3 regions of the Delftia sp. genome follow, and region 1 is predicted to be linked to each of the others. Evidence: predicted binding sites of a transcription regulator. Region 1 holds the regulator's gene; each other region holds the start of a gene.

The links. Region 1 encodes FNR, which switches genes on or off when oxygen is low (the NO sensors DNR and NnrR bind a similar motif). Its sites were predicted from a motif close to TTGATNNNNATCAA; they were not measured.
Region 2: clpB (ATP-dependent chaperone ClpB) is a predicted target of FNR. The motif match lies at 1,633-1,646, and genes of this name have one in related genera.
Region 3: AC5I49_RS00505 (hemerythrin domain-containing protein) is a predicted target of FNR. The motif match lies at 1,795-1,808, and genes of this name have one in related genera.

Annotation. Positions count from the first base shown of each region.
Region 1 covers NZ_JCABYI010000009.1:201,339-204,584, reverse strand. Annotated here, with positions in the region: gene hemN (oxygen-independent coproporphyrinogen III oxidase) at 1-1,378, opposite strand, end outside; gene fnr (fumarate/nitrate reduction transcriptional regulator Fnr) at 1,540-2,259, shown strand; gene AC5I49_RS07260 (hypothetical protein) at 2,341-2,628, opposite strand; gene AC5I49_RS07255 (FixH family protein) at 2,810-3,124, opposite strand; gene ccoG (cytochrome c oxidase accessory protein CcoG) at 3,182-3,246, opposite strand, start outside.
Region 2 covers NZ_JCABYI010000031.1:89,895-93,140, forward strand. Annotated here, with positions in the region: gene AC5I49_RS21545 (DMT family transporter) at 1-586, opposite strand, end outside; gene AC5I49_RS21550 (AraC family transcriptional regulator) at 691-1,599, shown strand; gene clpB (ATP-dependent chaperone ClpB) at 1,742-3,246, shown strand, end outside.
Region 3 covers NZ_JCABYI010000001.1:99,834-103,079, forward strand. Annotated here, with positions in the region: gene AC5I49_RS00495 (SDR family oxidoreductase) at 1-539, shown strand, start outside; gene AC5I49_RS00500 (MarC family protein) at 553-1,200, shown strand; gene AC5I49_RS00505 (hemerythrin domain-containing protein) at 1,234-1,734, opposite strand; gene AC5I49_RS00510 (hypothetical protein) at 1,981-2,568, opposite strand; gene AC5I49_RS00515 (CsbD family protein) at 2,714-2,932, opposite strand.

The sequences.
Region 1 (3,246 bases):
TGATCCTCGAAAACCGCGCCCGGTTCTTGTCGGCCTGCAGATATCGGTCAAACAGCATGGCCACGCCACGCACGAAGTACCAGCCCATGGGCGTGACCTGGAATCCCTCGTCGCTGATCTGCACCAGCCCCTTGGCCTGCAGGTCCTGAAGCGCCGCCAGCTCGGGGGCGAAGTACTCGCGAAAGCCCAGCAGCCAGGCCTGCTCCATGGGCTCGAACAGCACGGCGCCCTGGCACATGATGGCCATGATGACGGCGCGCCGCACCAGATCATCGCGCGACAGTGCCAGGCCGCGCACCACGGGCAGGTGGCCGGCGTCGATGGCGTCGTAGTACTCCTCCAGCGTCTTGGCGTTCTGGCTGTAGCTGGCCCCCACCTTGCCGATGGCCGACACGCCCAGCGCAATCAGGTCGCAGTCGGGCTGGGTGCTGTAGCCCTGGAAGTTGCGATGCAGCCGGCCCTGGCGCTTGGCCACGGCCAGCGCGTCCTCGGGCAAGGCGAAGTGGTCCATGCCGACGTAGACATAGCCGCCGTCCATGAAGGCCGCGATGGAGCGCGAGAGCATGGCCAGCTTGTCGGCGCCCTGGGGCAGGTCCTCGGCCGCGATGCGCCGCTGCGGCTTGAAGCGCTCGGGCAGGTGGGCATAGGCATAGAGCGCGATGCGGTCGGGCCGCAGCGCATTGACCTGGGCCAGCGTGCGCTCGAAGGACTCGGGCGTCTGCTTGGGCAGACCGTAGATCAGGTCCACGTTGATGGAGGCAAAGCCCAGCTGCCGTGCCGCTGCCACCAGCGCGAACACCTGCTCGGCCGGCTGCACGCGGTGCACGGCGATCTGCACCTGTTCGTCGAAGTCCTGCACGCCGAAGCTCAGGCGGTTGAAGCCCAGTTCCTTGAGCACGGCCAGGCGTTCGACGCTGACGGTGCGCGGATCGACCTCGATGGAGTATTCGCCGCCCGGCTCCAGCTTGAAATGCTCGCGCAGCAGGGCCATCAGCGTGCGCAGTTCATCGTCCGAGAAGAAGGTGGGCGTGCCGCCGCCCAGGTGCAGCTGGCTGACGGCCTGGCCCTTGCCGCAATGGGCCGTGTGCAAGGCCATCTCGCGCGCCAGGTAGTCCAGGTAGACGGCCGCGCGATCGTGGTGGCGCGTCACGATCTTGTTGCAGGCGCAGTAGTAGCACAGCGACTCGCAGAACGGCACATGCACATACAGCGACAAAGGCATGGCCCGCGCTGCGGTACTCGATTTGCGGTGCTCAAGTGCCAGGATATAGTCTTCAGCACCGAAAGCCTCCACGAAACGATCGGCCGTGGGGAACGAGGTGTATCGGGGCCCCGGTACGTCGAAGCGACGCAGCAGCTCTGGGGTGACAGCGGTCATGGGTTTTTTCCTCTAATGTCGTCCACTGTGCCGCAGCCCATTGGCCGCGTCCTTGACTCATATCAAGAGTTGTTCGCGGCAGTGCTGCGACAATTTGATCCAACTCATCGCCATCCACGAGGTCACCGCCGGCGCACTGCTGCGCCGCTGATGTTTACTCCATGAACCTTCAGACCATCAAAGCATCCTGTTCCAATTGCAACCTGCGCGAGCTGTGCATGCCCATGGGCCTGGATGCCGAGCAGATGCAGCGCATCGACGACATCGTGGCCACGCGCCGCAAGGTCAAGCGCGGCGGCCTGCTGTTTCGCAACGGTGAGTCCTTCACCTCGCTGTACGCCATCCGCACGGGCTTCTTCAAGACCTGCGTGGCCACCGAGGACGGGCGCGACCAGGTCACGGGCTTTCAGATGGCCGGCGAGATCATCGGCCTGGATGGCATCGTCAACGACCACCACACCTGCGATGCGGTCGCGCTGGAAGACGCCGAGGTCTGCGTCATGCCCTTCGACAAGCTGGAGGACCTGTCGCGCGAGGTCACGGCCCTGCAAAACCATGTGCACAAGGTCATGAGCCGCGAGATCGTGCGCGAGCATGGCGTGATGCTGCTGCTGGGCAGCATGCGTGCCGAGGAGCGCCTGGCCGCCTTCGTGCTCAACCTGGTGCAGCGCCTCCACGCCCGGGGCTTTTCCAAGTCGGAACTGGTGCTGCGCATGACGCGCGAGGAAATCGGCAGCTACCTGGGCCTGAAGCTGGAGACGGTGAGCCGCACCTTCTCGAAGTTTGCCGAAGAAAACATCATCGAGGTGCGCCAGCGCCATCTGCGCATCCTGGACACGGACGCGCTCAAGCGCATCGTCAACAGCCAGCAGTGCCAGTGACGCCGCAAGGCCCCGCCCCCCGGCAATGAACAGGGCCCGCGATCGCGGGCCTTGTTCATTGCCATTGCAGTGCACGCAGGTTCAATCGCGCCCCAGGCCCTGCATGGCCAGATTTGGGTCCGGCTCGGAGACCACGCCGTCGTTGAGATCGTGCGTGGAGCGTCCCAGCATGGTGGTCATGAGGCTGGACAGCATGGTCACGCCCCAGAAGGCGAAGAAGGCCAGCGTGTAGATTCCCTGCCGCGACCAGCCCAGGTCGCCGAGCCAGTGCAGCTCCAGCGGGTCCACGAAGGCGAATACCAGCATCTCCATCACGGCGGCGGCCAGAAAGGCCGGCCAGGCAATCCACATCCAGCGTTGGGCCAACATCAGCGATCTCCTTGAGCTGTCGAGGGGTGGCTTTCATTGTGCGCGCCGCCCTCGCACCGTGCCAAGCCCTGCGCACCCTGCACTGCCTGTAGGAAACCCTTGGCCCTCGCGCATGCTGGAGATGCCATCCACCATGCAAAAAGGCCGCGACTGCGGCCTTGTGCACGGCATTTTCCTGCGTTCAGCGGTCCGTGGGATGGTCCTGCGCGGGCGTGGCCGCGTGGTTGCGGCCGGTGACCGCGGGCGCCAGGCTCTTGGGCACTTCGCGCACGCCATCGGCACGCTCGTTGATGGTGATGCCATTGCGGTAATAGTCAGGATCGATCACGGGATCGGCGCCATTGATCGCAATGACGGCCGTGACCACGCCAGCCACCACGACGGCGGCCGGGCCGGCCACCACGAGCCAGACATGGGCGAACTTCCACCAGGGCTTGCCGGCGTCCGGATGCGAAGGGGCCGTGGCGGGCGCGGAGACTGCGGGACTGGAAGACATGGATAACCTCTTTCTTTCAAACAGCCGGCGCAGCCTGGGCGGCGCCGGCCAGACATATCACCGGGGCACCAGGAAGACGGCCTTTTCGGACGCGCGTCCCGCGCCTGAATGCACGGCATCGA
Region 2 (3,246 bases), on a different contig from region 1:
GCGCATAGCCTGTCAGCAGCAGCGTGCCGGCCAGCATGCCCCAGGCATTGGTCTGGGCCGGCCGCCAGCCCATGGACTGCAGCGAGGCCGACAGCATGTTCCCGCAGGAAAAGCACAGCGTGCCCAGCACGGCCCAGCCCAGGCCGGGCAGGCTGGCATGCCGGCCTTCTCGCAGCTCGGGCCAGAACAGCGCCACCAGGCCTGCAAGGCCGAAGAGGCTGCCGGCCAGCACATGGGGCGCCAGCCCGCGGCCGTGGATGATGCGCGCCAGCAGCGCGTTCCAGAGATTGGCGCTGGAGAACACCACGGCGGCCAGGCCGCTGGCCAGCGTCTCGCTGGCATGCATGAAGCACACGAAGTTGAAGCTGAACAGGCACAGGCCCTGGGCCAGCACGCGCGGCAGCGCCGGGCCGCGGGGCACGCGCAGCTGGCGCGACCAGGCCAGCCAGGCGAACATCAGCACGGCGGCCAGCGCAAAGCGGTAGGCAATGGACAGCTCCACGGGCACGGCGCCCAGCTGCAGCTTCAGGGCGATCCAGGTCGAACCCCAGATCAGCACGACCAGGGCATAGAGGGTGGCAGTCATGGCCGGTGATGATGGCGCCGCAGGCTGGGCGGGCATGGCAGATTCCTGCGGTTTGATGGCCTGGCGCCATGCGTCGGTATGGCGGCGGGACCACAATCGCTGCCATGACGCCCACGCCGCTGCCCGAGCTGCCATCCAGCCACCTGTGCCAGGTGCTGTCACGCTCCAAGGCCAGGCTGCAGCGGCGCGTGCGCCTGAGCGAGGGGGTGGAGCTGGCCGTCTGGGCCAATGTGGACGACGAGGTGCGCTACTGCCAGCCAGGCCACCACACCTTGTCGGTCTACCTGGCCGGCGGCGAGGGCTCGCAACTCAAGGCGCGGCCCGAGGCCATGGGGGCGCCGGGGCGCATCTGCATCTTCACGCCAGAGGACGAATCGCACTGGCTGGTGCGATCGCCCGTGCAGTTCCTGCACCTGTATGTGTCCGACCTGGCCTGGGCGGGGCGCGTGGTCCGCATGCTGGATGCCGAGCCCCGCTCGCGCACCTTGCGTGCGCAGATCTACGGGGACGATCAGGCCTTCCACGCCGGTGCCCGTGCGCTGATGCAACTGGACTGGCAGGACCCGCAGCAGCAACTGGCGGCCGATGCCATTGGCCAGCAACTGGTGGACCGGCTGGTGCTGCAGTCCGCCACGCCGCGCCAGGTGCAGGCGCTGCAGCGGCCGCTGGGCGGGCTCTCTGCGGCCGTGCGGCGCAGGGTGCTGGCCCATATCGAGGCGCATCTGCATGACTCCAAGGCCGTGTCGCTGCCGGCGCTGGCGAGGCAGGCCTGTCTTTCCGAATTCCATTTCGCGCGCATGTTCCGCCAGAGCATGGGCTGCACGGTGCACGAATGGGTGCTGCAGCAGCGCCTGGCCCGGGCACGGCGCGCCCTGGCTGCGCGCAACGTGCCGCCGCTGGCCGAGCTGGCGCTGGATTGCGGTTTTTCCAGCGCCAGCCACCTGGTGCGCAGCTTCCGGGCGCATTTGGGCGTTACGCCTACGCAGTTCTCGATCTTTCAGCGCAATGCTTGAGAAGGATGGCCGGCCTCGCCGGCCTCGTCGGCCTTGATCTGGCGCAAGCGTCTGTCCTTGCGGGCCGGGCATGGCTTGAAATTTGCCCTGCCGGTATCAGATAAATCGCAATGACCCTGTTTCAGGAGCGAAAAGAAACACCATGCGAATCGACAAACTGACAACCAAGTTCCAGGAAGCCCTGGCCGACGCGCAAACGCTGGCCCTGGGCGGTGACCAATCCAATATCGAACCCCTGCACCTGCTCGTGGCGCTGCTGCGCCAGGACGATGGTCCGCGCTCGCTCTTGCAGCGCGCCGGCGCCAACGTGGGCCAGCTGCAGGCCGCGGCCGAGAAGGCCCTGGCAGACCTGCCGCGCGTGCAGCATCAGGACCAGGTGCAGGTCGGCTCCGAGCTGGGCCGCCTGCTGCAGGTGATCGAGAAGGAAGCCCTCAAGCGCGGCGACCAGTTCATTGCCAGCGAGCTGTTCCTGCTGGCGCTGACCGATAGCAGCGGCGCCTCCACGCGTGCGGGCCAACTGCTCAAGGAAAGCGGCGTGACGCGCTCCAGCCTGGAGTCGGCCATCAACGCCGTGCGCGGCGGCCAGACCATGGACAGCGCCGAAGGCGAAGGCCAGCGCGAGGCCCTCAAGAAATACACCATGGACCTGACCGAGCGCGCGCGCATCGGCAAGCTCGATCCGGTGATCGGCCGCGACGACGAAATCCGCCGCTCCATCCAGGTGCTGCAGCGCCGCAGCAAGAACAACCCCGTGCTCATCGGCGAGCCCGGCGTGGGCAAGACCGCCATCGTCGAGGGCCTGGCCCAGCGCATCGTGGCCGGCGAGGTGCCCGAAAGCCTCAAGAACAAGCGCGTGCTGTCGCTGGACATGGCGGGCCTGCTGGCCGGCGCCAAGTACCGCGGCGACTTCGAGGAACGCCTGAAGTCCGTGCTCAAGGAAGTGGCCCAGGAAGAGGGGCGCATCATCCTGTTCATCGACGAGATCCACACCATGGTCGGCGCCGGCAAGGCCGATGGCGCCATGGACGCGGGCAACATGCTCAAGCCTGCGCTGGCGCGCGGCGAGCTGCACTGCATCGGCGCGACCACGCTCGATGAATACCGCAAGTACATCGAAAAGGATGCGGCGCTGGAGCGGCGCTTCCAGAAGGTGCTGGTCGAGGAGCCCTCGGTCGAGGACACCATCGCCATCCTGCGCGGCCTGCAGGTGCGCTACGAGGCCCACCACGGCGTGGACATCACCGACCCGGCCATTGTGGCCGCGGCCGAGCTGAGCCACCGCTACATCACCGACCGCTTCCTGCCCGACAAGGCCATCGACCTGATCGACGAGGCTGCGGCCAAGATCAAGATCGAGATCGACTCCAAGCCCGAGGTCATGGACAAGCTCGAGCGCCGCATGATCCAGCTCAAGATCGAGCGCGAGGCCATGAAGAAGGAAAAGGACGAGGCCTCGCAAAAGCGCCTGCAACTGATCGAGGAAGAACTCGGCAGCCTGGAGCGCGAGTACGCCGACCTCGAAGACGTGTGGAAGAGCGAGAAGGCCAGCGCCCAGGGCTCCGAGCAGATCCGCAAGGAGATCGACCAGATCCGCATCCAGATCGACGAGCTCAAGCGCAAGGGCGACTTCAACAAGGTGGCCGAGCT
Region 3 (3,246 bases), on a different contig from region 1:
TCGGTGCGGTGGATGCGCAGTTCGGCCGGCTGGATGCCCTGGTCAACAACGCCGGTGTGGTGGACCGCGCGCAGACCGTGGCCGAGATGAGCGTGCAGCGGCTGGAGCGCATGTTCCGCGTCAATACCATCGGCAGCTTCATCTGCGCGCGCGAGGCCGTGCGGTGCATGAGCACCCGCCATGGCGGAAGGGGAGGCGCCATCGTGAACGTCTCCAGCATCGCTTCGCGGCTGGGCGCACCGGGCCAGTACGTGGACTATGCGGCCGCCAAGGGCGCGTTGGACGTGATGACGCTGGGCCTGGCCAAGGAAGTCGCCGCCCAGGGCATACGCGTGAACGCCGTGCGGCCCGGCTTGATAGAGACCGACATCCACGCCAGCGGCGGACAGCCCGACCGCGTCGAGCGCCTGGCGCCCAACGTGCCCATGCAGCGCGGCGGCAGGGCCGAGGAGGTGGCCGACGCCATCCTCTGGCTGATGTCCGACGGCTCGCACTACACCACGGGCAGCCTGGTCGATATCTCGGGCGGCAACCTCTAGCTCCAAGGCAACCATGGACCTCAAACCGCTGATCACTTTGGTGGCCATCATCAACCCGCTGGCCATCGTCCCCTTCTTCATCCACTACACCGAGGGATTCAGCGCCCAGCAGCGCCAGCAGACCATTCGCACGGCGGCGCTGGCCTCGTTCTGCGTGATTGCGGCCTGCGCCATCATCGGGCTGCAGGTGCTGGACTTCTTCAACATCTCGCTGCAGAGCTTCCAGGTGGGCGGAGGCCTGCTGCTGCTGATCAGCGCGATGAACATGCTCAACGCCCGCCCGGCCGAGGAACGGCCCAACGCGCCCACGCTGGCGGCAGGCGCGGAAAAGGCCGCCATGGGCAACAGCATTGCCGTGGTGCCGCTGACGATTCCGCTGCTGACGGGGCCGGCCTCCATGTCCACCGTGGTGATCTATGCCGACCAGGCACGCACCATCTGGCAGCACCTGGCGCTGGTGGGCTATGGCGTGGTGGTGGCGCTGGTGGTGATGGTCTGCTTTTCGCTGGCCGACCCGATTGCGCGCGTGCTGGGCAAGACCGGCATCAACGTGATGACGCGGCTCATGGGCCTGATCCTCGCGGCCCTGGCCGTGGAGGTGATGGCGGGCGGGCTGGTGAAGATCTTCCCCATCCTGGCCTCGCCCGCGATCGTGCCCTGAGCGGGCTGGCTGGCCGATTGAAGGCCCGCCGGATCAGGCCGGCACGGCCCGCGCGCGGTCGGCGCTGCCGTCGCAGGCACCGCCGCAGCCCGTGATGGGCTGCTCGGGCAAGGCCTCGGGGTGGGCCAGCGAGCCCGTGGCGGGATCGAAGCCCGCGCTGCGCAGATGCAGGGCCAGCGCCGCATCCATGGTCTGCGCATGGTGCACGAACCAGGCCGCCAGCTCGCCCGCCATGCTGCGGATCACGGCCAGATCCCCCGCTGCCGCCTTGGCCGCCCCCTCTCGCATCACCTGCAGCACCACCTTGTGCTGCAGGCTGTGGCAGTTGGTGCTGGTGAACCGCGTGGACTGCATCCAGCGGTCTTCCTGGTCGAAGTGCACTTGCGTATGCGCGATCAGCTCGTCCCAGCGCACGCACAGCTGCGCATCATCGGCCGCCTCCACCTCGGCCAGCAGCAGCACGAACTCCTGGTGCACCTCGTCCATGGCCGGCAACTCCAATGCCAGCGCTCCGCTCCATTCCAGCACGGCCATATGCTTCTCCTGCCTTCATCGTGAAAGCCTGCAGCTTAGGAACAGCACCGCCCAACCCGTTTGACCCACATCAGCCAACCCGAAAACAGCAAAGCCCCGCGAGCGGGGCTTGGTCAAGGCGGATAAAACTGGCACGCCCCAACATCAGGGACGCCAAGCAAGAGCCGCCTCGCGGCGAGGGCGTCGTCCCCCTCCCCCGCGAAGCGGGTAGAGAGGGGGAAGCGGCGTCAGCCGCTCAGGGGGAGCTTACTGTCCATATTTACGCTTGGCATCAGCCACGCAGGCATCCTTGGCGTCACCGCTCATGGTGTCGCAACGGGCCTTGGCAGCCTTGTAGTCGGCTTCGCGGGTTTCCTCGGCAGCGTCCTTGCGGGTCTCGGCCACGTTGGCGGCCTTGGCGGCAGAGTTGGCGGCAGGTTCGGCCTGGGCCTTGTTCACCTTGGCGGCTTCGACGGCACGCACATGAGCAGCCTTGGCATCCTTCACGCAGACATCCTTGGCGTCGCCCTTGAGGTCATCGCACTTTTCCTTGGCGATGTCGTAGTCCGCATCAGCCTTGGCCTTGAGTGCCTTTTCGCTGTTCTTGGGCGAAGGATTGCGGCGCGATTCCAGTTCAGCCTTGGCGACGTTTTCCTGGCCCTTGGCCTGCTTCTCGCAGACGTCCTTGGCGTTGTCCTTGAGCGGCTTGCACTGTTCCTTGGCAGCCTTGTAGTCGGCCTCGATCTGGTTCTTGGCGGCCGTGTGCTCGGCATTGGTCATGGCCATGGCGCCGGAGGCCATCAGGCCCAGGGCGACGGCGGACAGCATGTGGCGAAAGCGTTGCGGTGTTTGCATGATGGAACTCCTTGTATTTGTACTGAGGTGGCCCTTGGTGCCTGCGGCGGCGGGCCTTGGGTGCATGCCCTGGGGGCATGCCGGCTGTCGAGGAGCGGATGGGGGCGCCGGCCAGGGCGACCAGCCCATCCGCAGTCCACCCTCGTCAGTCTTCGAAGCGGAAGTCGGGGTTGCGCTTTTGCCAGTCGGTCAGCTGCTTTTCGGCAGCGTCGCGGGCCAGGCCCTGGCGCTCCTGCAGCTTGCCCAGGAATTGCTCGCGCTTGCCGGCGATCACGTCCAGATCGTCATCGGTGAGCTTGCCCCATTGCTCACGGATCTTGCCGGTGAATTGCTTCCAGTTGCCCTTGATGCGGTCTTCATTCATGGCTTGTTCCTTTCAGTGATGTTGAAGTCGTGCCGTGCAATCAGGCCTTGTTTTTTCAAAGCCGCGATCTGCATCAGCGACGGTTCCACTGTAAAAAACCTGCGCGCCGCGCGCCGTAGTCTGGACCTAGTGTTGACGGTCGTCCCAGGGGCAGCCGAGACGGTGGGATCGGGACTACAGCCCCTGACGGACGCGCGGGAAGCGCTGGGTCAGGCGCGGCCCGCCCCTGCCCTGAGTACCCAGCCTTTTCCCCGTATGTCCGCACCTGCGCCGTGGCGGTTGCGGGGTTGCAAGCCTGCCGAAGGACAGGCTTG